DNA from 2 places in the Hydrogenophaga atypica genome. Region 2 is predicted to be linked to the other one. Evidence: riboswitches for the same ligand, from Rfam matches in the RefSeq annotation. Region 2 holds a riboswitch; the other holds the start of a gene.
The links. A riboswitch is a leader RNA that binds a small molecule or an ion and turns the genes downstream of it on or off. The one in region 2 is predicted to bind thiamine pyrophosphate.

Region 1: it holds a riboswitch for thiamine pyrophosphate, as region 2 does, so the genes downstream of both, thiC (phosphomethylpyrimidine synthase ThiC) here and ACFQPB_RS17000 (TonB-dependent siderophore receptor) in region 2, are expected to answer to the same signal.

Annotation. Positions count from the first base shown of each region.
Region 1 covers NZ_JBHTCA010000015.1:45,647-61,369, forward strand. The annotation lists gene ACFQPB_RS16490 (LysE family translocator) at 1-623, opposite strand, end outside; gene ACFQPB_RS16495 (ketopantoate reductase family protein) at 673-1,596, shown strand; gene ACFQPB_RS16500 (Bug family tripartite tricarboxylate transporter substrate binding protein) at 1,932-2,912, opposite strand; gene ACFQPB_RS16505 (LysR family transcriptional regulator) at 3,011-3,958, shown strand; gene ACFQPB_RS16510 (sulfatase family protein) at 3,961-5,562, opposite strand; gene ACFQPB_RS16515 (Bug family tripartite tricarboxylate transporter substrate binding protein) at 5,568-6,548, opposite strand; TPP riboswitch at 6,942-7,050, shown strand; gene thiC (phosphomethylpyrimidine synthase ThiC) at 7,144-9,051, shown strand; gene ACFQPB_RS16525 (FAD-dependent oxidoreductase) at 9,055-10,128, shown strand; gene thiS (sulfur carrier protein ThiS) at 10,121-10,327, shown strand; gene ACFQPB_RS16535 (thiazole synthase) at 10,333-11,118, shown strand; gene thiD (bifunctional hydroxymethylpyrimidine kinase/phosphomethylpyrimidine kinase) at 11,123-12,691, shown strand; gene ACFQPB_RS16545 (DNA-3-methyladenine glycosylase I) at 12,724-13,335, shown strand; partial or broken gene ACFQPB_RS16550 (DUF1653 domain-containing protein) at 13,381-13,605, shown strand; gene ACFQPB_RS16555 (oxidoreductase-like domain-containing protein) at 13,663-13,863, shown strand; gene ACFQPB_RS16560 (AMP-binding protein) at 13,957-15,648, shown strand; gene ACFQPB_RS16565 (FMN-dependent NADH-azoreductase) at 15,680-15,723, opposite strand, start outside.
Region 2 covers NZ_JBHTCA010000016.1:53,751-69,473, forward strand. The annotation lists gene ACFQPB_RS16960 (2-isopropylmalate synthase) at 1-1,454, shown strand, start outside; gene ACFQPB_RS16965 (hypothetical protein) at 1,457-1,831, opposite strand; gene pbpG (D-alanyl-D-alanine endopeptidase) at 1,769-2,746, shown strand; gene ACFQPB_RS16975 (IclR family transcriptional regulator) at 2,810-3,595, opposite strand; gene ACFQPB_RS16980 (arginyltransferase) at 3,668-4,405, opposite strand; gene aat (leucyl/phenylalanyl-tRNA--protein transferase) at 4,402-5,163, opposite strand; gene nth (endonuclease III) at 5,160-5,795, opposite strand; gene ACFQPB_RS16995 (LLM class flavin-dependent oxidoreductase) at 5,855-6,871, shown strand; TPP riboswitch at 6,903-7,005, shown strand; gene ACFQPB_RS17000 (TonB-dependent siderophore receptor) at 7,078-9,243, shown strand; tRNA gene ACFQPB_RS17005 (tRNA-Asn) at 9,300-9,375, shown strand; tRNA gene ACFQPB_RS17010 (tRNA-Asn) at 9,449-9,524, shown strand; gene dnaB (replicative DNA helicase) at 9,725-11,152, shown strand; gene ACFQPB_RS17020 (CE1 family esterase) at 11,173-12,000, opposite strand; gene ACFQPB_RS17025 (PhoH family protein) at 12,122-13,828, opposite strand; gene ACFQPB_RS17030 (peroxiredoxin) at 14,039-14,515, opposite strand; gene ACFQPB_RS17035 (Mth938-like domain-containing protein) at 14,636-15,028, opposite strand; gene ACFQPB_RS17040 (pyridoxal phosphate-dependent aminotransferase) at 15,117-15,723, shown strand, end outside.

The DNA.
Region 1 (15,723 bases), on a different contig from region 2:
CGGTAACCCGCCAACAGCAGCGCCAACAAGCCCATGCCCGCCGCACAACCCCGGTTGAGCCAGCGCAAGCCCGCCTGCGACAACCAACGCACCGCCTGCCGCCCGGCCAGGGCGTAGGCCACCATCACGGCGGTGTCGATGGCAATGAACAGGGCGCCCAGCAACGCGTACTGGGGCGCGAGCGCCTGCGCCGGATCGACAAACTGCGGGAGAAACGCCCCAAAAAACAGCAGGGCTTTGGGGTTGGACAAAGCCACCGTGAGGCTGCGCGTGAAAGCCGCGCGGCCTTGCACCTCACGCCCCGGCACATGGGCCAGCGTGGCCTGCACATCGGCCACCGGGCTGCGCCACAGTTGCACCGCCAGCCACAGAAGGTAGAGCACACCCACAACACGCACCACCTCGAACAGCCAGGCGGACGCCAGCATCAGCGAACCCAGCCCGATGGCCACCACCGCAATGACCACCGCGCTGCCCAGCGTGGCGCCGGCCATGCCCCAGGCCGCCCGGCGCAGGCCACCGCTCATGCCATTGGACAAGGCCAGCAACATGGTCGGGCCGGGAATGACTGCCAGCGCCAGTGACGCGGTGGCAAACATCAACAAGGTCTGAAGGCTGGGCATGGTGGCGGGCTCGGCTTCTTGAGAAAACAGGGCTCCTAGAATACCGCGCATGACCTCCCCCACCCCCTCCCCGTTGCGTGTGGCCGTCATCGGCGCCGGTGCCGTTGGCTGCTTTTATGGTGGCATGTTGGCGCGCGCCGGTCACGCCGTCACGTTGATCGGCCGCGCGCAGCACGTGCAGGTGTTCGAACGCGATGGCCTGCGCATGCAGACCCTGTCCTTCGACGAACAGGTGCCGGTGGCTGCGAGCACCGAAGCGGCGGCCGTGGCCGGGGCCGACGTGGTGCTCTTCGCCGTCAAATCGCCCGACACGGAGGCCACTGGCGAGCAGATGCGCCCCCACCTCAAGGCGGGTGGCTTGGTGCTGTGCCTGCAAAACGGGGTGGACAACGCCGAACGGCTGCGTGCCGTGTTGCCCGACGTGGATGTGGCCGCCGCCGTGGTCTACGTGGCCACCGAAATGGCCGGCCCCGGCCACCTGCGCCACCACGGGCGAGGAGAGCTGGTGATCGAACCCACGGCTGGCAGCGCGCGCCTCGTGCAGGCGCTCATGGCTGCCGGCGTGCCCACCGAGATCAGCGACAACGTGCGCGGCTCGCTCTGGGTCAAGCTCATCCTCAACTGCGCCTACAACGCCTTGTGCGCCCTGGGCAAGCTGCCCTACGGCCCGCTGGTGGAGCGCCCCGGCGTGCGCGAGGTGATGGCCGATGTGGTGGCCGAATGCCGCGCCGTGGCCGCCGCCGATGGCCTGACCCTGCCCGGCGACGTGGACCTGGCGGTGCGCCGCATCGCCGAAACCATGCCGACGCAACACTCGTCAACGGCGCAAGACCTGATGCGTGGCAAGCCCACCGAAATCGACCACCTCAACGGCTACGTGATGCGCCGTGGCGCGGCCCTGGGCGTGCCCACACCGGCCAACCGCGTGTTGTGGACGCTGGTCAAACTGACGGAACCAGAAGGCCCGCGCTGAACCGACCGAACGGAACGGCCACGCCTGCACGACAGAGATCGTTCGGCACGCGGCTGGCGACATCGCCAACGCTGGCACCTTGATTGACAACTATGGGCACGAACTGCCGGGGATGGCTATGCAGCGGTTGCTGTCATTTGGCGGCTTCTGCGCAAAGCACGCATGGAGACCGATAACAGTCATTGAGTACCTAAGTTCACGATCACGAGATGGACGCTTCGAGGACGAATTGCCGCACACTTGATTCGGTCAGGACTGCCTACGGCATATCGCTGGATATGCCAACCCGATTTAACGACAGTCTTTCGATATGAGAAAAACCCAGGAGGCCACACTCAGTCGGCCTTTATGCCGCGCTCTTTGATGACCTTGCTCCACCGAGCGCGTCCAGCGACCAGGTCATCTGCCGCTTGTTGCGTCGTGCTGCCCACCGGATCGATGTCCAGCGTTTTCAACTTGTCGCGCAGAGCAGGCGATGCCAGAGCCTTGCGTACTTCGGCATTGAGCAGCTGGACAACGGCTTCTGGTGTGGCAGATGGCGCCAGCAATACATAGCCAAACTCGGTGGTTCCAGCGGGATAACCCAGCTCCGCAATGGTGGGCACATTGGGCGCCAGCGGCGAGCGCTTGTTTCCAGACACCGCCAGGGCGGTCAGTTTGCCCGTTGACACGTGCTGCGCCACCGATGGTGTGGCCATGAAGCCGGCCTCGACCTGCCCTCCCAGCAAATCGATGACGGCAGGCGCGTTGCCACGGTAGGAAACGTGGTTGAGGTTGCCCTGAATCAGGGACTGCAGCGCCTCTGTCGTTAGGTGCCCTGGGCTGGCATTGCCGGCCGAGGCGTAGTTGAGCCCCTGCCGGGCGCTGTCCACAAACTGTTTGAAGTTGGTGATCTTGCTGGCCGTGCTGGTCACCAGCATCTGGCTGAAACGTGCCACCGTGGCGATGGGCCGCAGATCACGCGCCGGGTCGAATCCCATGCGTTTGCCGTACAACTCGGGGTTGGCGGTGATGCCCGTGTCGAGCGTCAACAGCAAGGTGTGCCCATCTGGCGCGGCTTTGCTTACGCTTTGCGCACCAATGTTCCCAGTAGCACCTGCCTTGTTCTCGATGATGAAGGGCTGTTTCAGCTGATCGGCGAGTCGCTCCCCCAACGTACGGGCAAGGATGTCGTTGGGGCCACCGGCAGGAAACGGGACCACGATGGTCACGGCCTTGCTGGGGTAGGTCTGTGCCACAGCAACCTGGCCGGCCAACCCAAGCGTGAAGGCGAAAAATGCCAGCCCGGCGCGGCGCGTGATGTGGGAAGTCTGCATGCTTGTCTCCTGGATCGGCTGAGTTAGAACAGGTCAATTGTTGGTTCATTCAGACGTGGGCACAATGGCGCCAGCGGCAAAACACATAAGCGATTCTTATGAATTTCAGACAGCTTTGGTATTTGCAACTCATCATCTCGAAAGGCAGCTTTGCCGGCGCTGCCAAAGAAGCAGGCGTATCACAGCCGGCCATCACGCAAGCCATGCAGGCCATGGAGAAGGCGTGGGGCGTCCCCATGTTCAAGAAGGTGGGGCGCGAGAAGCGGCCCACCGATGCGGCCATCGCCATGGCTCAACAAGCGTCCGAATTGCACAGCCGTCTGGAGAAGTTGGCGGGTCCGGCGTCCGTCGAGGGCTTGCAGCTGGGCAAAACCTTGCGCGTGGGCATGGCACCCGCCGCCGCGCTGCTGTACGGGGCCACCATCGAAGGCATCTGGCGGACGTTTGAACCCGAAGGCCTTCTGCAAATCGTCAGTGGCAGCGCGCCTGAACTGCTGACCGCCTTGCAGCAGGGACAGCTCGACCTGGTGGCCGCTCCCCGGCCACGGCGTTATCAGGAAGACGGACTGGGGCAGATTCCATTGCATTTGAGCAGCCCCGTCATCTACGCGCGCAAAGACCACCCCATGCGGGGCGCCACCTCGTTGCAGGACATCCGAAGCGCAAGCTGGGCAGTCTCCGGGCGAGGCGGCACGGCGGGCAATGTGATCGAGGAAGCCTGCCGCGTGCGGCGCCTTCCGCCACCGCGTGTCCTGGTGCAATGCGCTGACTACATGACGGTGCTGGACCTGGTTGCCAACAGCAATCTGCTTTGTGTGGTCCCGCACCCGGTGCTGATACAGCAGCGCCAGCAAGAGAACCTGCGCGCACTGAAGGTCCGCGAGGGCCTGCCGCAATATGAGGTCTGTCTTTTCTGGCGGCTCCATCACCCGTCCACCAACACGCAGGCCATTGCGGCCATTGTCGACAGGCTGGATCATCTCCACCCAGGTCACGCTTCGGCGCCCTCGGTTCACGCACCGACCGCGCGCAAGCGGCGGCACTGAGATCAGGCGATGCGTTTCGGGTTGGGGCTGTTGTCGCTGTGCTCCATGAGGAGCTGAACCAGTTGCTGCATCAGATCGCACTTGAGGACCTGCGCCTGTGGTGTGTCCCACAGGTTGTGTTTCTCCAACGGATCTGACTGCAGGTCATAGAGCTCGCCCCAGTCACCTTCGGCGAAGACACTCATGCGGTGTGTGCGGGTCACGATGGTTCGAACTTTCACCGGCCGCTCGAAGCCAAGGTAGGCGCGCTGCTGGTTTTCCTCGATCAGCACGGCGTCGCGGCCCGTGTGAACGGGCTCACCGTTGGGCGTGAACAAGGGTTTGCCTTGCACCCCATTGGGCGCGGCAATACCGGCACGGTGGATGATGGCCGCCCCCAGGTCGATCGAAGAGGTGAGGTCATCACGGGCCACCGCATCCACCCGAGCTGTCCCTGGTTCGCGCCAGATCATGGGGACGCGCACCAGTCCCTGGTAGTGGAGCGGCCCTTTGAGCACGATGCCGTGGTCACCCATCAAATCGCCGTGGTCCGATGTGAAGATGACCACGGTGTTGCTGTCTGCGCCGCAGTCACGCAATGTTTCCATCACCATGCCGATGCGGTCATCGATGTTGGTGATCATCCCGTAGGTCAGTGCGATCATTTCCTGCACCTCGCGAACGGTGGCTGCAAACAGGCGCGGCCCATCCAGCTTGGCCTGTCCACCCTTGCGCTCTTCCATCAGCCATCGCACGTGGGGCGCCACCTCGCCATCCGCACCCATGGTCTCAGGCACACGGATGTCTTCGGGCTTGTACATGTCCCAGTAACGCCCAGGTGGTGTCCAGGGGTGATGCGGGTCGGGAAACGAACATATCACTGCGAACGGCTGCTCGGGGTGTTCGGCCACATGTCGCTCTATCCACTGGCTGGTCTGTGTCGCGATGAAGTGGGTGGGGTATGTGAACTCGTCAAGCTGCGTTTTCCAGGCCTGCGGCGCGACGTAGCGCGGGTCGCGGTCGCCATGTTCCCGGCCCAGTCGCCCGGCGAGATCGGGGTGCTCCACCTGCAGCCAGCGCAGCCAGTCGCCGAAGCACTCGTCAGCGTGGTGGTTGCACAGAACCACGTCCTGAAACCCGTAGTACGGCAGCGTTATCTGGTGCTGGGGATCCTGCCACCGCGATCGCAGCTCCTGCTCATAGGCCGAGGGATCATCGTTTTCGCGCCGGGCTTCTGAGTAAGCACGCGACTTTTCTGTGCCTGGAAGCTGCACCGCTGGCGGCAGCAAGGGTGGCTTGTCCTCCATGTTCTGCAGGTGGCTTTTACCAATGAAGCCGGTGTGATAACCGAACTCCGCCAGCAGGTCCGCAAAGGTCACCGACTCCAGGGGCAGCGGCACACCATTGCTGCGGGCGCCATGAACCGAAGGCATGCGCGAGGTCATGATGGAACCTCGGTTGGGCATGCACACCGGGTTGGCGACATAGGCCCGTTCAAAACGAGTGCCGCTATGAGCCAGCGCGTCGATGTGGGGCGTCTTCACCTGCGTGTTGCCGTAGCACCCCAGGTGATCGGCTCGGTGCTGGTCTGTGATGAAAATCAGGAAGTTGGGTTGTTTGTTCATCGCGTTCACTCAGCCGATACCTTTTTGGCGCGGATCAACGCTCCCCATTTCGCTTGGTCGCGCGAAATCCACTGGGCTGTGGTTTTTGCGTCCAGATTCAGTACGTCAACACCTTGCGTGGTGAGGTTTTTCTGCACCTGGCCGTCGCTCAGCGCGGTTCGCAGCGCTTCATCCAGTGCCGATTGGACGGCGGCAGGCAGCCCCGCAGGGGCCATCACGGACCACCACACCGCCGTCTCGCTGCCGAGTTGGCTGATGCCCGCTTCCGCAAAGGTGGGCACCTGGGGCAACGAGGGCAAGCGCTTGTCGCCGGTGACGGCCAGCAGAACGAGTTCCTTTCGCGCCGCGTTCTGCAAGGCAACAGGTGTGCCGACAAACATCATGTCAATCTGTCCACCGATCAGATCGGTCATGGCCGGTGCGGCGCCCTTGTACGGCACATGCACCAGATCCACGCCGGCCTGACCCTCAAAGAGCGCGCCAATCAGGTGGGATGGCGAACCGTTGCCTGCAGAGCCAAACGTGAGTTCACCCTGTTTGCCCTTGGCACGGGTCAACAAGGTCTTCACATCCGGTATGCCCTTGGATGCGTTCACCACCAAGACGTTGGACTGCGACGCCACCAGACGCAATGGCGTGAAGTCCTGGCGGGCGTCGTAGCCGGCATTCGCTGTGAGTTGGGGTTGAACCGTCAGTGCTGCGTCGCCCGCGAACAAAAGCGTGTAGCCGTCAGCTTGCGCCTTGACCACCTCCCGTGTGCCGATCGTTCCGCCACCGCCAACGCGGTTTTCCACGATAACCTGTTGCCCCAGCGTTTTGGACATGCCCTGAGCAACGACTCGAGCCAGCACATCGGTCGGCCCACCTGCCGCAAAGGCCACCACCAGTTTCACCGGCCGCGATGGATAGGCCTGGGCTAAGGCCGTTGTGGGCACTACGAACGTCGCAGCCAGTACAAGGGCCACAAATCGGCGATGGGTTTGCATCGATGTCACCTGGGGTATCAAAGATGCAAATTATTTGACCACTGCCAATTTTGACCAACAGCGATCAGGCCTGAAACATAACTAAATGTTATGTGTTTGACCAACCACGCACTGATCACAATTTAGGCTCCACTTGCTCTTGCGGGCGTTGCCAGAGGTGATGGCCACAGATTTACCGCATCGCCAGTCGGTCTGCCAAGCGATCACCGGCAAGGGACAACAAGCGGCTTCGTACCGCCATCCATGTATCCACGGGCATATACGAAGCGACAACGGTCGTTCGACTGCCGATGCTAAAAGGCTGCTCCCCGCCTAAAGCCCCCACCCGGCAAGCAGCTCCCCACGCCCATCTCCGTTCAACCACAGCCCTCCCCCGGATTCCCAAGTACACTCCCACCCGCTCCGGGGTGCACGTATGGCGTGCTGAGATGGCGGACTTGACCGCCGGAACCGCGAACTTGATCTGGTTAGTACCAGCGTAAGAAGAGCTGCAGCGCCGTTGGCGCGTGCGTCCGTCCCTGTGTGGCGGGCGTGCGCGCCTGCACCACCGGCGTCGAGGCGGGGCATTTTTCCAACCACTTTGGAGACTGCCTCAATGAACGCCCCCGACAAGCTGCAGCAACTGCTTTCGCTCACCCGCGAACCCTTCCCCCAGTCCCGCAAGGTCCATGTGCCTGGCACGCAAGACGGCGTGCACGTGCCCATGCGTGAGATCGCGTTGACCAATGGCGAAACCGTCACGGTCTACGACACCTCGGGCCCCTACACCGACCCGCAGGCCGCCATCGACATCCGCCGTGGCCTGGCGCCGCTGCGTGCCGGTTGGATTGCCGCGCGCGGCGACACCGAGGCCTACACCGGTCGCCACCGTGTGGCGTTGGACGACGGCGGCAAACACGGCCCGAACGGCGACGATATGGCGGACGCGCGCATCGAAGCCCTGCGCGCCGAGGCCGCCGCGCTGCAACGCACGCCGCTGCGCGCCAAGCCTGGCGGCAACGTCACACAGATGCACTACGCGCGACAAGGCATCGTCACGCCCGAGATGGAGTTCATCGCCATCCGCGAGAACGGCAAGCGCGAGTGGATGCGCGCCTACCTGGGCGATGCCGAGCGCGAGGCGCGTTTGAAAGGCAACCCGCTGGGCGCGCGCATCCCCGACATCATCACGCCCGAGTTCGTGCGCGACGAGGTGGCGCGCGGCCGCGCGGTGATCCCGGCCAACATCAACCACCCCGAGCTGGAGCCCATGGTCATCGGGCGCAACTTCGGCGTGAAGATCAACGCCAACATCGGCAATTCGGCCGTCACCTCCTCCATCGAGGAAGAGGTGGAAAAACTCGTGTGGTCCATCCGCTGGGGCGGCGACACGGTCATGGACCTGTCCACCGGCAAGAACATCCACACCACACGGGACTGGATCGTGCGCAACGCGCCCGTGCCCATCGGCACCGTGCCCATCTACCAGGCACTGGAAAAAGTGGGCGGCGTGGCCGAGGACCTGAGCTGGGCCATCTTCCGCGACACCCTGATCGAGCAGGCCGAACAGGGCGTGGACTACTTCACCATCCACGCCGGCGTGCGCCTGCCCTTCATCCCCATGACGGTCAAGCGGCGCACCGGCATCGTTTCGCGCGGCGGCTCCATCCTGGCCAAATGGTGCATCACCCACCACAAAGAGAACTTCCTCTACACCCACTTCGAAGAGATCTGCGAGATCATGAAGGCCTACGACGTGAGCTTCTCACTGGGCGATGGCCTGCGCCCCGGCAGCGCCGCCGACGCCAACGACGAGGCCCAGTTCGCCGAGCTGCGCACCCTGGGCGAGCTGACGCAGATCGCCTGGAAACACGATGTGCAGACCATGATCGAGGGCCCCGGCCACGTGCCCATGCACCTGATCCAGGCCAACATGGAAGAGCAGCTCAAACACTGCCACGAGGCGCCCTTCTACACCCTGGGCCCGCTCACCATGGACATCGCGCCGGGCTACGACCACATCGCCTCGGCCATAGGCGCCGCCATGATCGGCTGGATGGGCACGGCCATGCTGTGCTACGTCACGCCCAAAGAACACCTGGGCCTGCCCGACCGCGACGACGTCAAGCAGGGCATCATCGCCTACAAGATCGCCGCCCACGCGGCCGACATCGCCAAGGGCCACCCGGGTGCCCGCGCGCGCGACGACGCCATGAGCAAGGCGCGTTTCGAGTTCCGCTGGCGCGACCAGTTCGCCCTGGGCCTGGACCCGCAGACCGCCGAGGCCTACCACGACGAAACCCTGCCCAAGGACAGCAGCAAGGAGGCCCACTTCTGCTCCATGTGTGGCCCCAAGTTCTGCAGCATGAAGATCACGCAGGATGTGCGGGACTACGCCGAGAACCAGGGCCTGAGCGAGGGTGAAGCCCTCGCCCGTGGCATGGCGCAGAAAAGCGCCGAGTTCAAGGCCACCGGCGGCGAGTTCTACGTGCCGCTGGAAACGCTGACCACCAAGAAGGCCTGAGCCGTGGCGCGCATAGGCATCGCCGGGGCCGGCGTGCTCGGGCGGCTGCTGGCCTGGCGGCTGAGCCACACCGGCCACGCGGTCACGGTGTTTGACCCGGCGCCTGGCCCCCAGGCGCCGGCCACCGGGCAACTGGCCGACACCACCCCACACGCCGCCGGCTTCACCGCCGCCGGCATGCTCAGCCCCCTGGCCGAACTGGACCACAGTGGCCCGGCCATCGCCCGCCTGGGCTGGCGTTCGCTCGCTTTGTGGCGCGATATCGCCCAGGCGCTGCGCGAACAGGGTTGTGGGGCGCCGCTGTTCGCGCAGCATGGCAGCCTGCTGCTGGCGCATGGTGCCGATCTGGGAGCGGCGCGCCGTGTGCTGGCCCGCCTTCAAGCCGCGCCCGACCTGCCCGCGCCTCAGCGGCTGGACCGCGACGCCCTGGCCGCGTTGGAACCAGCGCTTGCGCCTGGGTTGAACGCGTGGCTGCTGCCCGACGAAGGCCAGGTGATGGGCCGCGACATGCTGCATGCCCTGGCCACCCACGCGCCCGGCGTGGACTGGCGCTGGGGCCAACAGGTCCAAACCGTGGGGCCCGGTGCCTTGCACACGGACAACGGCACGCCCAGCCGTTTCGATCTCGCCATCGACGTGCGCGGCCTCGGCGCCCGGCCAGCACTGCCCCTGCGCGGCGTGCGCGGCGAGCTGCTCTGGCTGCACGCGCCCGGCCTGCGCTTGCTGCGCCCGCTGCGCCTGCTGCACCCGCGCCACCGCGTCTACATCGTGCCGCGCCCCGGCAACCTCTTCGTGGTGGGCGCCAGCGAGATTGAGAGCGAGGACCGCTCCCCGGTCAGCCTGCGCAGCGCGGTGGAGCTGATGGCCGCCGCACACAGCGTGCTGCCCGAACTGGCGGAGGCCCGCATCGTGCACATGGAGAGCAACCTGCGCCCCGCCCTGCCCAACAACGAACCCCACACCCACACCGCGCCCGGCCTGCTGCGCATCAACGGCCTGTTCCGCCACGGCTGGCTGCTGGCGCCGGCGCTGGTGGAGGACGCACTCGCCGCCTTGGGAGATCTCAAGCATGTCTGACACCCTGCATCTCAACGACCAACACCTGCCTTGCCCGCACGGCCTCACGGTGGCCGAACTGCTGCGCCAGCAAGGCCTGGACGGCGCCGCACTCGCCACCGCCGTCAACGGCCATTTTGTGCCGCGCGTGCAACGCGAACACCACACGCTGCAGGCCGGTGACCAAGTCCTCACTTTTCAAACCATCGTCGGAGGTTGACGCGCATGACCCCATCCAACTGGGCACCCTACGGCGTCGAACTCGGCAGCCGCTTTCTGCTCGGCAGCGCCGGCTACCCTTCGCCTCAGGTGCTGGGCGAGGCCATCGTGGCCTCGGGCACGCAGGTGGTCACCGTCGGCCTCAGGCGCAGCCTGGCCGGGGCCGGCGACAACGGCTTCATCGCCGGCATCCTGGCCAGCGGCGTGCGCCTGTTGCCCAACACCGCCGGCTGCCGCAGCGCGCGCGAGGCCATCACCCTGGCCCACATGGCGCGCGAGCTGTACGGCACGCACTGGATCAAGCTGGAGGTGGTGGGCGACGAGCACACCCTGCAGCCCGACCCCTGGGGCACGGTGGAGGCCGCCGCCGAGCTGGTGCGCGAAGGCTTTGCCGTGTTTCCCTACTGCACCGACGACCTCGTCACCTGCCGCCGCCTGCTGGACGCCGGGTGCGAACTGCTCATGCCCTGGGGCGCGCCCATCGGCTCGGGCCAGGGCCTGCTCAACCCCTTTGCCCTGCGCACCCTGCGCGCGCGCCTGCCCGGCGTGCCGCTGGTGGTGGACGCCGGTATTGGCGCGCCCTCCCACGCCGCCGCCGCCATGGAGCTGGGCTTCGACGCCGTGCTGCTCAACTCCGCCGTCAGCCAGGCGGTGGACCCGGTGCGCATGGCGCGCGCCTTCGGCCAGGCCATCGCCGCCGGCCGCGCCGCCTTCGAGGCCGGCGTGATGGCGCCACAAGACATGGCCGTTGCCTCCACCCCGGTGCAAGGCCACCCCTTTCTGATCGGATGACCCCATGAACCAGCCCCCCGTGATCTGGAGCGTGGCCGGCACCGACAGCGGCGGCGGTGCCGGCCTTTCGGCCGACCAGCGCGCCGCCGACGCCCTGGGTGTGCACCTGTGCCCGGTGGTGGCCGCCGTGACGGCGCAGAACACCGTGGCCGTCACCCACATCCACACCACGCCGCCCGAACAACTCGACGCGCAACTGGCCGCCCTGGCCGACGACCTGCCCCCGCGCGCCATCAAAACCGGCCTGGTGGGCAGCGCCGCCAACGCGCGCGTGTTGGCCCGCTGGGTGGACAGGCTGCGCCAGCGCGGCCCGCTGGACTTGGTGGTGGACCCGGTGCTGCGCGCCAGCACCGGCGCGGCCTTCGCTGATGCCGAGCTGCTGGCCGTCTACCGCAACGAACTGTTGCCACGCGCGAGCGTCATCACCCCCAACCAGCGCGAAGCCCAGGCCCTGCTGGGCACGGCCGAGCAGGACGTGCCGGCCCAGGCCGGCGCCCTGCGCGCGCTCGGCGCCCAGGCGGTCTGCATCACCGGCGGTGACGCCGCCACCCCGGCGCTCTCGCCCACACTCTCACATGACTGGCTGGACACGCCCCACGCGCGCGGCTGGCTCAGCTTGCCGCGTGTGGACACGCCCCACCACCACGGCACCGGCTGCACCTTCGCCAGTGCCCTGGCCGCCGCCCTGGCGCTGGGTTGGGTGGCTGCCGACGCCGCCGTGCTGGCCAAGATGGCCACCACCCACGCCCTGCGCCACGCGCGCGCCGTGGGCAGCGGCGCCGGGCCGGTGGCGGCACGCGCCGGCTTCGGCAACGACCCCACACTGCTGCCCCGCCTCTCGCTGGGCGAGCAACCGGTCGCGTGGCGTGAAACGCGCCAAGGCCGCGATCCGGGCCTTTACGCCATCGTCGACAGCGCCGAACGCGCCGAGGCCGTGCTGCGTGCACGGCCTGGGGTGGACACGCTGCAGCTGCGCATGAAACGCCCGGCGAACATCGATGACACCCGCTGGAGCCAACAACTGCACGATGCCATCGTTCGCAGCCAGCGCGCGGCCGACGCGGCCGGCGTCACCCTGGTCGTCAATGACCACTGGCACACCGCGCTGCGGGCCGGCGCCCGCGCCCTGCACCTGGGCCAGGAAGACCTGCTGACCCTCACGCCAGTCGACCACGCCACCCTGCAGGCCGCGCGCGACCGAGGCGTCGAACTCGGCCTCAGCTCGCACAGCCTGTGGGAGCTGTGCCGAGCCGCCGCCCTGGCGCCCGACCTGATTGCCTGCGGTCCCGTCTGGCCCACCACCACCAAAAACATGCCGTGGCACCCACAAGGCCTGGACAACCTGGCGTGGTGGGCCCACATGGCCCCCGCACCGGTGGCGGGCATAGGCGGTGTGCTCGCGCCTGAGCAGCTGGCTGACATCGCGGCCACAGGCGCGGCTGGCGGCTGTGTGGTGCGGGGGCTGGGCGCGGACCCGGCCCTCACCCTGCCGGCGTGGCGGGCCGCTTGGCGCGAGGGGCTGGCGCGGCGAAAACCGCCGCCTCCCGAGCTGCCGCACCCGACCTTGGCTTGAAGCCCGGGCGCCAGCCCCCGTAACATCGCCCAATGAACACCACCCTCCCCGGTCCCGATGGCCGCCCGCGCTGCCGCTGGTGCGCCTCGGCGCCCGAGTTCCTGCCCTACCACGACGAGGAATGGGGATTTCCGGTGGCCGACGACCACCGCCTGTTTGAGAAGCTGTGCCTGGAGGGATTTCAGTCGGGTTTGAGTTGGCGCACCATCCTGGCCAAGCGTGAGCACTTTCGCCGCGCCTTCGTGGGCTTCGACTTCGAACAACTGACCCACTTCGGCCCGGCCGATGTCGAGCGCCTGCTGCAGGACCCGGGCATCGTGCGCCACCGGGGCAAGATCGAGGCGGCCATCCACAACGCGGCGCGGGCGTGTGAACTGGTGGCCAGCGAGGGGTCGCTGGCGGCTTACTTCTGGCGCCACGAGCCCGATCCGGCCAGCCTGGCCGAGCCGCAGACCCAATCACAATCGCCGCTGTCGCTGGCGTTGTCCAAGGACCTCAAGAAGCGCGGCTGGAAGTTCGTCGGACCCACCACGGTCTACGCTTTCTTGCAGGCCATGGGTCTGATCAACGACCACGCCAGCGATTGTGTGGTGCGGGCCGAGGCGGCAGCCGCCCGCGCGCACTTCAAAGTGCCACAACGGTGACGCGGCCGGGTGGGGGCGACCTCAGGGCATTGGACAATGCCCCCCATGACGACCGACCAAGACCTTGCCCCACTGAACAGCACGCCACCCGGCCTGTACCGCCACCACAAGGGTGGCTGGTACGAGGTGCTGGACACCGTGCGCTGCAGTGAAACGCTGCAAGGCATGACGCTGTACCGCGCCTTGTACGGCGAGCGCGGTCTGTGGGTACGGCCTGCCGCCATGTTTGCCGAAGAAGGCCTGTGGGGCGGTCGACAGCAGCCCCGCTTCACGCCCATAGCCTGGCGCAGCTTGTTCCCCCAGGACCTGCCCACCGCACAGGCTTTGGTGGCCCACGTCTCGCGCCTGCTGGGGGAGGCCGGGGCCACACACCGCCCGCCCCCGCCCGAACCCGACACCTGCTGTGGCCGTGGCTGCAACGGCTGTGTGTGGGAGGGCTTTTACGCCGCACTCGTGTGCTGGCGTGATGACGCCGCCGCGCTGCTGGGCGCCAGCACACCGCCGGGGCATGTTCACCACCTGGGGTGACAGGGAAAACCCACTGCACGAAACCCGTCCCCCAAGGTAATTTCTCGGTCGGGGGCCTGCATCCCGCAGCCACGTCACAACGAAAGCACCCACATGCGCCCTGTCTCGCCCGACCTGCTTGCCCTGCAGCGGCTGTACCACTGGGAGCAGGCCGACCCATCGCGCATCACCCTGACCCAGCCCATGGGCGACGGCAACACCCAGACCTGGACCTGGGGCCAGGTGGCCGACCAGACGCGGCGCATGGCCGCACACCTGCAGGCGCAGGGCTGGGCGCCGGGCTCCAAGGTGGCCATCCTGTCCAAAAACTGCGCCTGGTGGCTGATGAGCGATCTGGCGATCTGGATGGCCGGTCACGTGTCGGTGCCGCTGTACCCCACGCTGGCGGCCGACACGGTGCACCAGATCCTCACCCACAGCGAGGCCAAGGCCTGCTTCATCGGCAAACTGGATGGCTGGGAGGGCATGAAGCCGGGTGTGCCAGCCGGCCTGCCTTGTTTCAGCTACCCGCTGTCGCCCGCCGATGCCGTGGCCGCCTACGACGGCTGGGACGCCATTGTGGGCCGCACCGCGCCGCTGGCCGGCCGGCCCACCCGCCCCAGCGACGAGCTGGCCACGCTGATCTACACCTCGGGCACCACCGGCAAACCCAAAGGGGTGATGCACAGCTTTGGCAACTTTGCCTGGGCCATCACCAGCGGCCTCCAGCGGGTGCCCATGTCGGCCGACGACCGCATGTTGTCCTACCTGCCGCTGGCGCATGTGGTCGAACGGGTGCTGGTCGAACACGGCTGGCTGCAAACCGGCATGAACCTGTACTTTGCCGAATCGCTGGACACCTTTGCCGCCGACCTGCAACGTGCCCGGCCCACCATCTTCTTCTCGGTACCGCGCCTGTGGGTGAAATTCCAGCAAGGCATTCACCACAAAATGCCGCCGGCGAAGCTGCAGCGGTTGCTGGGCATCCCCCTCATCGGTGGGCTGGTGCGCAAAAAGGTGAAGAAGGCCTTGGGCCTGGACCAATGCCGCTTTGCGGCTGGGGGCGCAGCGCCCATGCCGATGGAGCTGCTGCAGTGGTACAGCCACCTGGGCCTGCACATCAACGAAGGTTATGGCATGACCGAAAACCTGGCGGTCTCGCACATCACCGTGCCAGGCAAAAACCAGCAAGGCAGCGTGGGGCCCACCTACGAGGGGGTGGACCACCGCATCGACCCCCAGAACGGCGAAATCCAGATGCGCAGCCCGGCCTTGATGCTGGGCTATTACAAGGAACCCGAACAAAGCCGCGACGCCTTCACGGCCGATGGCTGGCTGCACACCGGCGACAAGGGCCAGATCGATGGCGAGGGCAACCTGCGCATCACCGGCCGGGTGAAAGACCTGTTCAAAACCGGCAAAGGCAAATACGTGGCGCCGGCCCCGATTGAAGACCGGCTGGTGATGCACGAGGCGGTGGAAGCCTGTGTGGTGACCGGGGCCAACCTGGGCCAGCCGCTGGGCATCGTGATGCTCAATGCGGAGGCCGTGGCCACGTGCCGCCAGGCCAGTGCGCGCGCGGCGCTGGAAACCTCGCTGGCACAGCACCTCCAACACATCAACGCCGCCCTCGACCCCCACGAACAGCTGCAGTGCATTGTCGTGGTCACCACCCCGTGGACGGTGGACAACGACGTGATCACGCCCACCTTCAAGGTCAAGCGCAACCGCATCGAGGACCTGTACGCGCGCCACTACCCGGCGTGGGAAGCAGCCGGCCAGAAGGTGATCTGGGCAGACGGCTAAGCACCCGACCAGGCGGTCGGGTGTGTGGCCGTCAGGCGGTGGCGACCGCCGTGTCGGCCTCAGCCCCGCTGCGGC
Region 2 (15,723 bases):
GCATCGCCCGCCAGCTCGAGCGCCTCAAGGTGGACGTGATCGAAGCCGGGTTCGCCGCCAGCTCCAACGGCGATTTTGATTGTGTGCAGGCCATCGCCAACACCATCAAAGACTCCACCGTCTGCTCGTTGGCCCGTGCCAACGACCGCGATATCGCACGTGCGGCCGAGGCCTTGAAAGGCGCCAACCGCGCGCGCATCCACACCTTCATCGCCACCAGCGCGCTGCACATGGAGAAAAAGCTGCGCATGACGCCCGAAGAGGTGCTGGAGCAGGCCAAGCAATCGGTGCGTTTTGCCCGCAACCTGTGTGCCGACATCGAGTTCAGCCCCGAAGACGGCTACCGCAGCGACATGGACTTTTTGTGCCGCGTGCTGGAGGCGGTCATCGCCGAAGGTGCGACCACCATCAACGTGCCCGACACCGTGGGCTACGCCGTGCCGGAGCTGTACGGCAACTTCATCAAAACGCTGCGCGAGCGCGTGCCCAACTCCGACAAGGCCATCTGGAGCGTGCACTGTCACAACGACCTGGGCATGGCGGTGGCCAACTCCCTGGCTGGCGTGAAGATTGGCGGCGCGCGCCAGGTGGAGTGCACCATCAACGGCCTGGGTGAGCGTGCCGGCAACTGCTCGCTGGAAGAAATTGTGATGGCCGTGAAAACGCGCCGCGATTACTTTGGCCTGGACCTTGGCATCGATGCCACGCAGATCGTGCCTGCCAGCCGCATGGTGAGCCAGACCACGGGTTTTGTGGTGCAGCCCAACAAGGCCGTGGTGGGTGCCAACGCGTTTGCGCATGCCAGCGGCATCCACCAGGACGGCGTGCTCAAGGCGCGCGACACCTACGAAATCATGCGAGCCGAAGACGTGGGCTGGGCCGCCAACAAGATCGTGCTGGGCAAGCTCAGCGGCCGCAACGCCTTCAAGCAGCGCCTGCAGGAGCTGGGCATTGAAATGGCGTCGGAGAGCGAAGTCAACACCGCCTTCGCCGCGTTCAAGGAACTGGCCGACCGCAAGGCGGAAATCTTCGACGAAGACATCCTGGCTTTGTGCAGCGACGAAAGCGTCACCGCCGAGAAGGAGCAGTACGGCCTGGTGTCGCTGGCCCAGCGCAGTGAAACCGGCGAACGCCCGCACGCCGAGGTCGTGTTCACCGTGGACGGCAAGGAGTTTCACGGCACGGCCGATGGCAATGGGCCCGTGGACGCGTCGCTCAAGGCCATCGAAAGCCACGTCAAGAGCGGTGCCGAACTGGTGCTGTATTCGGTGAACGCCATCACCAGCGGCTCCACCGAAAGCCAGGGCGAGGTGACGGTGCGCCTGCAACATGGTGGGCGCGTGGTCAATGGTGTGGGCGCCGATCCCGACATCGTGGTTGCATCTGCCAAGGCTTACCTGAGCGCGCTGAACAAGCTGCACAGCAAGGGCGAGCGGGTGGCGGCCCAGGGATGATTTCACCAAAAAGGTGCAAACTGGAGCCAGTTAGGACCACGTCTTAAGGCTCTTTTTGAACAAGTAAACGCAAGCAATTGATATTGCTTGCGTTTTTTTTCATGCGTATACTCCGTTACATAAAACTTCACTTTTAAGGTTTCCGCATGATGCAAACAACAGGTCGGACGCTGAAATGGGTGGGTGGTGCCGCTTTGTTTGTGGCCTTGTCCCTGTTGAATGTCTCTCACGCTCAGACCCAAAAGACGCGCAGCGCCCAGGCGGCCAAGACGAGCACAGTCAACAAAGCCAAAAAGCCGGTGGCTGTCAAACCAGTGGCAGGCAAAAAAACCGCTCAAGCCAATACGGGCCGCACCAACAAGGCCGCTGTGGCGCAACGCAAATCAGGTACGCGCGTGGCGTCCGCCAACAAACGGGTGCGCAAATCGGTGGTTGCTGCTGCTGCGGTCACTTCTGCCGCCACGTTGGCCGTGGCGCGGCCCTCAATGGGTGAAAAGCTGGGTCTGCGTGAGCGCGACGATCCGCTGGACCTGAATTCGAGCGTGGCACTGGTGGTTGACCAAGACACGCACGAAGTGCTGCTGCGCAAAAATGAAACGGCGGTGCTGCCAATCGCGTCGCTGACCAAGCTGATGACGGGGCTGGTGGTGGTGGACGCGCAGTTGCCTATGGACGAGATGATCACCATCACCCAGGCCGACGTGGACACGCTCAAGGGCAGCAGTTCGCGCCTGGCCGTGGGCACCACCTTGTCGCGCGGCGAGCTCATGCACCTGGCGCTGATGTCGAGCGAGAACCGTGCAGCCCACGCGCTGGGACGCACCTTTCCGGGCGGCTTGTCGGCGTTTGTGACCCTGATGAACGCCAAGGCCGGCGAGCTGGGCATGAACGACACGCGCTATGTGGAGCCAACCGGCCTGTCCAGTGACAACCGTTCGAGTGCCAAGGACCTGGCCACGCTGGCCGCTGCGGCCTACAACCGACCGATGTTGCGCGACCTGTCCACCTCGCCCAGCCACCAGGTGGATGTGGGTCGGCGCACCGTCCAGTTCAACAACAGCAACCGCCTGGTGCACAACCCGGAGTGGAGCATTGGGCTTCAGAAGACCGGCTACATCTCCGAGGCGGGTCGCTGCCTGGTGATGCAGGCCAACGTGGCCGGTCGTCAGGTCATCATGGTGTTTCTGGACGCCGCAGGCAAGGCGGCGCGTATAGGTGACGCGGAGCGTGTGCGCCGCTGGGTGGAACAACGCACCGACACCCTGATGCAGTTTGCCAAGCCACAGAGCTGAATTCGTGCGCGACGTGCGCGCGCCACACAACAACCCCGGCGCCAGATGGTTGCCGGGGTTTTTTTATGGGCGTTGGTTCAGGTTGCCCAAGGCCGCTGAAATGCTGGCGGCGGTGGCCTTGAGCTTGGGCAACCAGCCATCGTCCAGGCGGTCGGCAGGCGCTGAAATCGACAAACCGGCGACCAGTTTGTTCTGGTCATCGTAGATGCCTGCGGCCATGCAGCGCACACCCAGCTCCAGCTCCTCGTTGTCGCGCGCCACGCCCAGTTGGCGGCACAGGCTCAATTCGCGCTCCAGTGCGGCCACTTGCGTGAGGCTGTTGCGGGTGTTGCCTTGCAGCCCGGTGCGGGTGGCGTAGGCGCGCACGCGCTGTGGGTCGTCGGCCGCCAGAAAGAGCTTGCCCACCGAGGTGAGGTGCAGCGGCGCACGGCCACCAATGGCGCGCACCACCTGCATGCCTGAGCGTTCGCTGTAGGCACGTTCCACGTACACAATTTCATCGCCTTGGCGCACGCTCAGGTTCACCGGCTGCTGGATGAGTTTGTGCAGCTCGCGCATGGGGCCTAGGGCGGTGTCGCGCACGCTCAAGCGGGCTTTCACCAGGTTACCCAACTCCAGCAGGCGCATGCCGAGCCGGTATGCGCCGGCTTCCGGGCGGTCCACAAAACGACCGATGGTGAGGTCGTTCAGGATGCGGTGTGCGGTCGAGGGGTGCAGGCCGGTTTTCTCGCTGATTTCTTTGAGTGAAACCGCTTCCTCGCGGGAAGCCAGCACCTCCAGCAAATTGAACATGCGCTCAATCACTTGGACGCTGGGGTGGCTGGGGAGGGTGTCTGAGCGTTTGGTCATGGTGCCTATCAATGACCGTATTTTACGAGATGAAATCTCAGGCTCACCGGCAGATGCCGTGTGGGCCGGGTGTCATGGGGCTCTCTGCCATTGCCCGTCGCGCAGGACTTCGTGTGGCTCGAACAGCGCCTTGTAGCGCATCTTGGGACTTTGTTCGATCCAGTACCCCAGATAGACGTGTGGCAGGCCCAGGCTGCGCGCCTGCTCAATCTGCCACAACACGTTGTAGGTGCCGTAGCTGGCGCGTGCCTCAGGCTCAAAGAAGGTGTAGACGGCGGAAATGCCATCGTTGAGCACATCGACGATAGACACCATCTTGAGCTGTGCTGGCCGGTCCTCGGTCGCGGGTTCGAAGAATTCCACCAATCGCGAATTGACCCGGCTTTGCAACAGGAACTGGGTGTACTGGTCGATGCTGTCGTGGTCCATGCCGCCGCCGGCGTGGCGGTGGTTTTGGTAGCGCAGGTAGAGCTGGTAGTGCTCGGGCACAAAACACAGCTTGAGCACGCGGGTGTGCAAGTGGCCGTGCTTGGCTTGCGCCCGCTTCTGGCTGCGGCTGGGCTTGAAGTCGTGCACCTTCACCCTCAGCGGCTCGCAGGCGCTGCAGCCATCGCAGTAGGGGCGGTAGGTGAACATGCCGCTGCGGCGAAAGCCGCGTGCCACCAGGTCTGAGTAGGCGTCGTTGTGGATCAGGTGGCTGGGGGTGGCGACTTGCGAGCGCGCCTGTCGGCCGTCCAGGTAGCTGCAGGGGTAGGGCGCTGTGGCGTAGAACTGCAGCGCCTGAAGGGGAAGCTCTTTGGGATGCGTCACGTGAATTCGTGTGCGGGCAAGAGATGTTTCCAGTATACGGACAAGAAGCGCCATGCCGGTGCCGGTGTTGCCAGCGTGCCATGCACATGGTGAACAAAATCGCTGCGAGTGATCTCGCGCGCACCCAGTGACGCCAGATGGGCGGTGTTTTGCTGGCAGTCGATGGCGGTGATGCCGTGTTGACGGCAAAAGGCCACCAGACCCGCCAGCGCCATCTTGGAGGCGTTGCTGCGGTGGCTGAACATGGATTCGCCAAACACCATGCTGCCCAGGTTGACGCAATACAGGCCGCCGGCCAGCTCGCCGTCCCACCAGGTCTCCACGCTGTGCGCGTGGCCGGCGCGGTGCAGGGCCTCGTAGGCGGCCACCATCTCCGGCAGTATCCAGGTGCCGTGCTGGCCGTGGCGGGGCGTGGCCGCACAGTGCCGGATTACCGCCGAAAAATCGTGGTCAAAACGGATTTCGATGCGCTGCTGGCGCAGCCCGCTGAACAGGGGTTTGCGCAGCGAGTCATGGAGCCGGAAGTCCGTCACCTGCAGCACCATGCGCGGGTCGGGGCTCCACCACAGAATGGGCTGGCCTTCGCTGTACCAGGGAAAAATGCCTTGCGAGTAGGCCGCCAGCAAGGTGGGCACGTCCAACGCGCCACCGGCGGCCAGCAGGCCCGGGGCCGGGTCGTGTGCGCCCCAGGCGCTGCTCAGCGGGGGAAAGGCTTGGCCTGGCTCCAGCCAAGGCAGGGCGGGCGCGCGCCGCGTCATGCGCGTGTTTTGGGCTGAAAGTCGCAGGTGTGCGCCACCGCACACTGGTGGCACAGCGGCTTGCGCGCCTGGCACACGTAGCGGCCGTGCAGGATGAGCCAGTGGTGGGCGTCCACCAGGTAGGCTGGCGGAATGCGCTTGAGCAATTGCTGCTCCACCGCCAGCGGCGTTTTGCCAGGTGCCAGGCCCGTGCGGTTGCCCACGCGGAAGATGTGCGTGTCCACCGCCATGGTGGGTTCACCAAAAGCCACGTTGAGCACCACGTTGGCCGTCTTGCGGCCCACGCCGGGCAGGGCTTCCAGCGCCTCGCGGGTGCGCGGCACCCGGCCACCATGTTGCTCCACCAGAATGCGGCAGGTTGCCATCAGGTGTTTGGCCTTGCTGCGGAACAGGCCAATGGTCTTGATGTGCGACTCCAGGCCCTCCAGCCCCAGCGCCAGGATTTTGTGGGGCGTGTTGGCCACCGGGAACAAGCGCCGCGTGGCCTTGTTCACCCCCACGTCGGTGGCCTGGGCCGAGAGCAGCACGGCGGCCAGCAGCTCGAACACGCTGGTGTACTCCAGCTCCGTCACCGGCATGGGGTTGGCGGCCTTGAGGGTGGCGAAAAAGGTCTCGATGGCGGCGGGCTTCATGCGTCGGATGATAAACACGCGCCGTGCAAGCCCATGGCCGAAGCGGGACAATCCATGGCATGAAAGCTCTATCCGACATCGCCCTGTCCATGCTCGATCTGGTGGCCGTGCGCGAAGGTGGCACCGTGCGCGAAGCGCTCGACATCGCCGTGCGCACCGCCCAGCACGCCGAACGCCTGGGTTTCACCCGCTACTGGCTGGCCGAACACCACAACATGGTGGGCATTGCCAGCTCGGCCACGGCCGTGCTGGTGGGGCACATCGCCGCTGCAACCTCGCACATGCGTGTGGGTTCGGGCGGCGTGATGCTGCCCAACCACGCGCCGCTGGTGGTGGCCGAGGCTTTTGGCACCCTCGCCGAGCTGTACCCCGGCCGCATCGACCTGGGCCTGGGCCGCGCGCCCGGCACCGACGGCCCCACCATGCGCGCCCTGCGCCGCGAGCGTGTGGAAAGTGAAGACGACTTCCCGCGCGATGTGGCAGAACTGCAGCGGCTGCTGGCACCTGCTCAGCCCGGTCAGCGCCTGGTGGCCATGCCCGGGGCGGGCACCAACGTGCCCATCTGGTTGCTGGGTTCCAGCCTGTTTTCGGCGCGCCTGGCGGCCGAGCGGGGCTTGCCCTACGCATTTGCCTCGCACTTTGCGCCGCGCCTGCTGCTGCAAGCGCTTGATGTTTACCGCAGCCACTTTCAGCCCTCGGCCACACTCCAGCAACCCTACGCGGTGGTGGGTGTGCCGGTGATTGCCGCCCCCACCGACGAGGAGGCTGAGTTCCTGGCCAGCAGCACCTACCAGCGGGTGCTGGGCATCCTCACCGGCGACCGCCAGCGGCTGCAGCCGCCGGTGCCACATTTCCGTGCCAGCCTGCACGCCCAGGCGCGCGCGGCGGTGGACGATTTTCTTGCCGTGGCCGCCATAGGCGGGCCTGCTGCTGTGGCGGCCCACTTCGAAGAGCTGGCCCGGGTGACCGAAGCGGACGAGTTCATGATCGTCAGCGACGTGTTCGACCCCGCGCTGCGTCTGCGTTCGCTGGACATCGCGGCCCAGGCCATGCGTGTGCCGTCCCCGGTGGCCTGAACTACAATTCGTGCCGCACGTTGTTGCAACGTGTTTTCGCTAGGGGTGTTGCCCGCCACACGGCGGGCGACTGAGAAAGTCCCTTTGAACCTGATTGAGGTAATCCTCGCGCAGGGAAGCAAACGCAGTTACCGGGCGCCCACCACACGTGGGTATTCTGCTCGGTGCCATGCCCAGCCGACCTGCCATTTCGCGACCACCACGCCATGGCACACACCCGTTCTCTATTTCGCTCTTTGCCCCGCCGCAGCTTCATGCTGACGCCCGTGGCCGCCGCCTTGTTCAGCACGGCGGCCTTCTCGCAAACCCAATCCCTGGCCCCTGTCACCGTCAGTGACGGCACGGCAGCGCCCAGCGTGGACGTGGGCGGCTTTGGCGACGCGCCCCTGGCCCGCACGCCCATCAGCGCCACCGTCATCGACGCCGCCCAGATCGAGGCCAGCGGCGCGCGCAGCGTGCGCGACCTCTACAAGTTCGATGCCTCGGTCTCCGACGCCTACAACGCCGTGGGCTACTGGGACTACGCCACCGTGCGCGGCTACGTGCTGGACGCCAAATACAACTTCCGTCGTGAAGGCCTGCCCATCAGTGCCGAAACCGTGATCGGGCTGGAAAACAAAGAACGCGTGGAAGTGCTCAAGGGCACCAGCGGCATCCAGGCCGGCACCAGCGCGCCGGGCGGGCTCATCAACTACGTGGTCAAACGCCCCACCGAAAAAGACCTGCGCAGCCTGCGCACCGAAGTCACCAGCGAGGGCGGCGTGCTGGCCCACGTGGACCTGGGGGGCCGCTTTGGCGAGTCGCGCGAGTTTGGCTACCGCTTCAACTTGGCCGGCGAACGCATTGGCAGCCATGTGGACGCCGCCGATGGCCGCCGCCACCTGCTGGCCCTGGCCATGGACTGGCGCATCAGCCGCGACAGCCTGCTGGAGGTGGAATTCGAGCACAGCCGTCGCAGTCAGCCCGGCGTGCCCGGGCTGAGCTTGCTGGGCAACCAACTGCCCGCCGCCAACCCCTTCGTCAACATCAACCACCAGCCCTGGAGCCAGCCCGGCGTCATGCGCAACTTCAGCGGCAGCGTGCGCTTTGAGCAGGCCCTGGCCGAAGGCTGGAGCTGGACCGCTCAACTGGCCTCGCAGCGCCTGCAGGCCGACGACCGCCTGGCCTACCCCTACGGCTGCTTTGATGCGGGCAGCGACACCTACTACGCTGACCGCTACTGCCCCAACGGTGACTACGACCTCTACGACTTCCGCAGCGACAACGAGCGCCGCACCACCCAGGCGCTGCAGCTGGCCGTGAAGGGTGAACTCAAGACTGGCGCCATCAAACACCAACTGCGCCTGGGTATGCAGGCCAACCGCCACACCGACCTGGGCCAGCCCCAGGCCGACAACAACGCCGCCGTGGGCACCGGCAACATCTACACCCAGCCCGCGCTGCCAGCAGACCCCACCTACGCCGACCCGTACACCAACCTGCGCGAGCGAAGCACCGAGTTCTTTGCCTACGACGCCATCGAATGGGCGCCCGGCCTGAGCACCTGGCTGGGCCTGCGCCACACGCGCCTGAACCGCCACAGCGTGCGCACCGACGGCTCGCGCGAGACCGACTACCAACGCAGCTTCACCACCCCCTGGCTCGCCGGCAGTTGGCAACTCACGCCCGCCCACATGCTCTACGCGAGCTGGGGCAAAGGCGTTGAATCGGAAGTGGCCCCTGGCCGCAGCCGCTACACCAACGCCGGCCAACCCCTGCCCACGCTGGAGAGCCGCCAGTGGGAAATGGGCCTCAAACACGACGACGGCCGTGTGCGCTGGAACGCCACCCTGTTCAACATCACGCGGCCGCTTTCTGGCGATGTGGGCACCTGCGACGATGCCGCGACGTGCACGCGCGTGATCGACGGTGATGCGCGTCACCGTGGCCTGGAACTGGGCGCAGGCACCCGTCTGGGCGCCTGGAGCCTGCAAGGCAGTGCCAGCTTCATGCACGCGCGCCGACGCGGCGGCGTGATCTTGCCCGAACTCAATGGTCAGGCCCCCACCAATGTGCCCGAGTGGGTGCTGCGCGCCAGCGTGGGCTACCGCTTCGCCGCCGTGCCCGGCCTGAGCGCCATTGCCAGCCTGTCGCACGAAGGCCGCCGCAACGTGCTGCCCGATACCTCCGTGCGCCTGCCCTCATGGACGCAACTGGACGCCGCTTTGCGCTACGACACCCAACTGGGTGGCCACAAAGCCACCTGGACGCTGGCCGTGGAGAACCTCGCCAACCGCCGCTTCTTCAAAGAGTCGCCGTACCAGTACGGCCACATCTACCTGTTCCCCGCCGCGCCACGTACCCTGCGCCTGGCCCTGCAGACCAACTTCTGAAAAAAATCGGGCTGCTTGCAAAAAACCGAAAAATATCGATATACTTCAAGGCTTGTTCCCCGATAGCTCAGTCGGTAGAGCGCCGGACTGTTAATCCGTAGGTCCCTGGTTCGAGCCCAGGTCGGGGAGCCAAACAAGGCGAAAAATGGGAACCACCCCGGTTCCCATTTTCTTTTCTGCCTTGGCTGCCGGAAGCAAGTATTTTTCCCCGATAGCTCAGTCGGTAGAGCGCCGGACTGTTAATCCGTAGGTCCCTGGTTCGAGCCCAGGTCGGGGAGCCAAACACGACAAGGTTCCGTACGCAAGTACGGGACCTTTTTCGTTTGTGCGCCACCCCCCCATGGATGGCCCCTGGAAGGGCCACTGGTCGGGTCGTTGCACATTGCACAGGGTACCCCCACGTGTTGCACAAGCCATCCCCAGGTTTGTCCACAGGCCCGGCTGCGAGCTGACATACCATCAACATTTGCTCAGGATGCCCATGAACACTGCTTTGCCCGCCCCGTTTGAAGCCCTTGAAGACAGCAGCTACGGCGCAGACCGCGAGGTGGCGCAGCTGCGCATTCCGCCGCACTCCATCGAGGCCGAATCGAGCGTGTTGGGTGGTTTGCTGTTGGACAACGGCGCCTGGGACCGTGTGGGCGATCTGATCAAGGACACCGACTTTTACCGATACGAGCACCGCCTTATCTTCACGGCGGTGGCCGCGTTGATCAATGGTTCCAAGCCGGCGGACGTGATCACGGTGTTTGAGCAGTTGCAAAGCCAGGGCCGGGCCGAAGAGGTGGGTGGGTTGGCGTACCTCAACTCCCTGGCGCAGTACGTGCCCAGTGCGGCCAACATCCGCCGCTACGCTGAAATCGTGCGCGAGCGGGGCATCCTGCGCAAGCTGTTGTCGGCCAGCGATGAGATTGCCACCAACGCCTTCAACCCGCAGGGCAGGGCGGTGGCACAAATTCTGGACGAAGCCGAACAGAAGATCTTCAACATCGGCGAAGAAGGCTCGCGCATGAAGCAGGGTTTCCAGAGCATGGACACCCTGGTGGTGCAGCTGCTGGACCGTGTGCAGGAGATGGCCGACAACCCCAACGACGTGACGGGCGTGCCCACCGGCTTCATTGACCTGGACCGAATGACATCTGGCCTTCAGGCGGGCGATCTGGTGGTGCTGGCGGCGCGCCCTTCCATGGGCAAAACGGCGTTCGCCATCAACATCGCCGAGCATGTGGCGCTCAATGAAGGGTTGCCGGTGGCCGTGTTCTCCATGGAAATGGGCGCATCCCAACTGGCGGTGCGTGTGGTGGGTTCCATCGGTCGCATCAACCAAGGCCACCTGCGCACCGGCAAACTCACCGACGACGAGTGGCCGCGACTGACCGAAGCCATCGAAAAGCTGCGCACCGTGTCGTTGCACATCGACGAGACGCCGGGTTTGACGCCAAGCGAGCTGCGCGCCAACGCGCGGCGCCTGTCGCGCCAGTGTGGCAAGCTGGGTTTGATCGTGGTCGACTACCTGCAGCTCATGAGCGGCTCCAGCACGGCGGGTGGCGACAACCGTGCCACCGAACTGGGCGAAATTTCGCGCGGTCTCAAGATGTTGGCCAAGGAGTTGCAGTGCCCGGTTATCGCGCTGTCGCAGCTCAACCGTTCGGTGGAACAGCGCACCGACAAGCGCCCCATGATGAGCGACCTGCGCGAATCCGGCGCCATCGAGCAGGACGCGGACATCATCATGTTCATCTACCGCGACGAGTACTACACCCGCGAGGCCTGCAAAGAGCCGGGTGTGGCCGAAATCATCATCGGCAAGCAGCGCAACGGCCCCACGGGCACGGTGAAGCTGGCCTTCCTCAACGCGTTGACGCGCTTTGAGAGCTTGGCGCCGGGCTACGGCGGCGGCGATTTCTAACACGCCTGTCGGCCCCGGTGTCAGGGGCGGCGGTGCCGCTCAAAGAAGCGCCAGATCTCGCGTGTCGCATCAAACGCTGAAGTAGGGTCGTCGGCGCCGGGAGCGCCACGCAAACCGCCGGGCCACGCATGCCCGAGGCCCGTGACCAGCACACGCTCCACATCTCGACCTTTGGCGCAGCTGTATTGCCAATGCACGTGGGTGGGCAAAAACTGCTTGTCGGGGCCGGGCTGACAGCCGTTGGCTTGCGCCCAGTACAGGCTCTGAGCTGACACCGGCAGCAGCGGCCGTCCGCTCCACGCCTGCCGGAACCGCCCACCAGGCGGTCCGCCATCCACCGGAATGGACGCGTCAAGCTCACCATTGACGATGAAGGTCGGTACGGGCAAGGCCGCAGGGGGTTCGTCACCGAACAAAGAGGCCATCACCGGCGCGATGGCCGCCCAACGTTGTGGGTAGGCGGCCGCCACCCGGTGCACCATCATGCCGCCGTTGGATAGGCCGGTCGCGTAGAGGCGTTTGGGGTCAAGGGGGTGCTGCCTCAGCACGTCATTGAGCAAGGCCTCTATGAAGCCGGTGTCGTTCACACGTTGGCGCATGGCCGTACCACAACAATGTTGGGCGTTCCACGTGCCCAGCCGTTGCCCCGCCGCCGATGTGCCTTGGGGGTACAGCACGGCAAAGCCTTGCTGGCGTCCCAGCTCGGTGAAGCGGGTCATGCGCTCTACGTTCAGCGCATCGCCGCCACCGCCGTGGAACACCACCACCAGCGGCCAACCGCTGGCGTCTGCCGGTTTGCCCGGCGGCAGCCGCAACAAGTAGAGCCGTTTCTGACCTTGAAACGTCAATGGCTGTGTGGCGCCTTCCGCGCGAGGCCCGACGCCAGACGTGGCGTGCACCTGAGTCGCCAGACATAGTCCGGCGCCCAGCACCCATGCCCAGCGTCGCGCCATCGGGTGTTGCCAGGTGTCAGAGCACGTCGCTGGCAAAATCCGCCAGCCTGGAGCGTTCACCCCGCGCCAGCGTGATGTGACCGCCATGGGGCCAACCCTTGAAGCGGTCCACTGCAAAGGTCAGGCCGCTGGATCCTTCGGTGAGGTAGGGCGTGTCGATCTGTGCCAGGTTGCCCATGCAGATGATCTTGGTGCCCGGGCCGGCACGGGTGATCAGCGTCTTCATCTGCTTGGGCGTGAGGTTTTGTGCCTCGTCGATGATGACGTACTTGTTCATGAAGGTGCGCCCACGCATGAAGTTCATGCTCTTGACCTTGATGCGGCTGCGGATCAGCTCGTTGGTGGCCGCGCGGCCCCACTCGCCCGCGTTGCCGCCGTCGCCCTTGGCCAGAAATTCGAGGTTGTCGTCCAGTGCGCCCATCCAGGGGCCCATCTTTTCTTCTTCGGTGCCCGGCAAAAAGCCGATGTCCTCGCCCACGCTCACGGTGGCTCGGGTCATGATGATTTCGGTGTAACGGCGGTCGTCCAGCACCTGTGTGAGGCCGGCGGCCAGGGCCATCAGCGTTTTGCCGGTGCCGGCCGTGCCGGCGAGCGTGACAAAGTCCACCTCCGGGTCCATCAGCAGGTTGAGGGCGAAGTTCTGCTCGCGGTTGCGGCTGCTCACGCCCCACACCGCGTTTTTCAGGTGGGTGTAGTCCTTGAGGGTCTTGAGCACCGCGGTTTTGTCGCGGATTTCGACCACACGCGCATAGAGCGGCGGCTCGCCTGGCGCCTCAAAGTACACAAACTGGTTGATGTGGAACTGCGTCACCGTCGGGCCACTCACGCGGTAGAAGGTGTGGCTGCCTTGTTGCCAGCTCTCGATGGTTTTGCTTTGCAGCGTCCAAAAGTCGGTGGGAAGTGCCAGTGCGCCTGAATACAGCAATTCGCCGTCGTCCAGCGTCTTGTCGTTTTCGTAGTCCTCGGCGGCCAAGCCCAGCGCGCGCGCCTTGACACGCATGTTGATGTCCTTGGACACCAGGATGACTTCGCGGTCCGGAAACTTCTGTCGCAGGCCTTCGACCACACCCAGAATCTGGTTGTCGGCCTTGCCTTGGGGCAGGCTGCTGGGCAGTTTGTCGTTGAGCGGTTCGGTCTGGAAGAACAAACGGCCACCTGCACCCGTGTGGCCCGTGCCGGCCAACGCAATGCCCTTGGTCATGTCGCCGCCGTCCTGGGCCACCAGGGCGTCCAGCGTGCGGCTGCTCTGGCGGCCGTTGCGGGCCACTTCCGTCATGCCCTTTTTGTGGCCGTCCAACTCTTCCAGCACGATCATGGGCAGGAAGATGTCGTGTTCCTCAAAGCGGAACAGGCTCATCGGGTCGTGCAGCAAGACGTTGGTGTCGAGCACGAACAGGCGCGGCTTGCTGCTGCGTTTGCTGGCGGGTGCTGCCGCCTTGACGGGCTTGGTGCGGGCTGGCGCCGGTTTGTCGGCGTTGATTGCCGGTGCCACCACAGACGCGACTGGGGCCGTGGCCACGGGCGCTTCGGTCTTGGTGTTGTTGCGTCGGGCTCGCGTGGGTTTAGCGATCATTTCGTCCGCCGCTTTCACAGGGTTGGGCGCAGGCGGTGCCAAGACCACGGCGTCCTCATCGTGGGCATCAACGCTGGCGGGTGCGTGGGTTTTGTACGCTTCGTTGGTCAGCAGGGCGGCTTTTCGGGTGGGTGCTGGAGGCAGTGGCATGTGGGCTTGGTCTGTTTCAGTGGCCGAAAAAGCAAAAAGCCGTCAGGGCAACCTGGCGGCTTGTCGTGGGAGGGGAAACCGGGTTCCGGGTCTCAGGGGCATGAATTCATTATGCACGACTGCCATGACGGCCCTGAGCACCCCGCTGGCATGTAGGCTGAAAACGACAACGCCCCGGCGTGCGGGGCGTTGTTCGATACGTTGGTTGGCTCAAGCGGCTTTTTTCAGCGCCTTGACGGCTTTCAATACGTCTTCCACGTGGCCCGGCACTTTCAGGCCGCGCCACTCTTCCTTCAGCACGCCGTCGGGGCCGATCAGGAAAGTGCTGCGCTCAATGCCCTTGACCTTCTTGCCGTACATGATCTTGTTTTTGACCACGCCGAACATGTGGCACATTTTTTCTTCGGTGTCGGCGATCAGCTCAAACGGCAGTTCCAGCTTGGTTTTGAACTCGTCGTGCGACTTCATGTTGTCGCGCGAGACACCAAACACCTGGGCGCCGGCTTTCACGAAGTCCTTGTACTTGTCGCGGAACTGCATGGCTTCCGTGGTGCAGCCGGGGGTGTTGTCCTTGGGGTAGAAATACAGCACCACGGTCTGGCCCAGGTGGGTCTGGTTGCTGACCTTCAGATTGCCCGTGGCGACGGCTTCGAATTCGGGAATGGGTTTGTTGACAACGACGGCCATACTGTGGGGACCCCTGGGTAGGTTGGTTTGATTCGTCGGATTCCCTCGGCGGCGCGAAAGCACCGTCTTCTGCCCAGATTGCGCAAAAAAACGCAACCGAGCCGGAAACAATCTGCTATTTTACCCGGTTTGGCTGCCGGTCTCTGCATCGATCAGCAGCGCGGCCACGACGCGGCGGCCTTCGGCGGCCAGAATGTTGTAGGTGCGACAGGCGGCGGGCGTGTCCATGGTCTCCACCCCGATGTTTTGGCCGACCAACGCCCGCAGCAGCGCGGGCGGCGGAAAGCGCAGCCGCTCGCCGCTGCCAAAGACGACAAGTTCCGGGCGCAGCGCCACCAAGCTTTCAAAATGATCTGGGGTCAGCGCTTCAAAGTTGGCTGCTTGCCAGTCGAGGCGGTCCCCTCGGGCGCTCACCACCAGGCTGTGGCGCACGGGTTCGCCATTGACCGCGACCCAACCTGGGCCGTGCCCTGTGATGGCCAGGGTGTCGAAGCGGTCGGGTTGGAGTTTCATGGGTGATGAAGATGGGGGCGCCGTCCGCTGGACGGTCTGGAAAGTATGGTGAAATTATAGGTTTCGCCCCTTCGATTCCCATTCCATCATGAGCCAGCGCCCCATTCTCAAATCGGCCAAATTGGCCAACGTGCTTTACGACGTGCGGGGCCCCATCGTTGACGCGGCCAAACAGATGGAGGATGAGGGGCAGAAGATCATCAAGCTCAACATCGGCAACCTCGCGCCTTTTGGTTTTGATGCGCCCGAGGAAATCCAGCAGGACATGATCCGCAACCTGCCGAATTCGGCAGGTTATTCCGACAGCAAGGGCATCTTCGCCGCGCGCAAAGCGGTGATGCACTACACCCAGCAGCAAGGTGTGGCAGGTGTCACGCTCGATGACATCTACCTTGGCAATGGCGCGAGCGAACTCATTGTGATGGCGGCCAACGCGCTGCTGGACAACGGTGACGAGTTGCTCGTGCCCTCACCCGACTACCCGCTGTGGACGGCCGCCACCAGCCTGTCGGGCGGCACGCCCGTGCACTACCGTTGCGACGAGAACGACGGTTGGCAGCCCGACCTGGCCGACATGCGGGCCAAGATCACGCCGCGCACCAAAGGCATCGTGGTCATCAACCCCAACAACCCCACCGGTGTGATGTACAGCGACGAGCTGCTCAAGGGCATCGTGGCCCTTGCGCGCGAGTTCG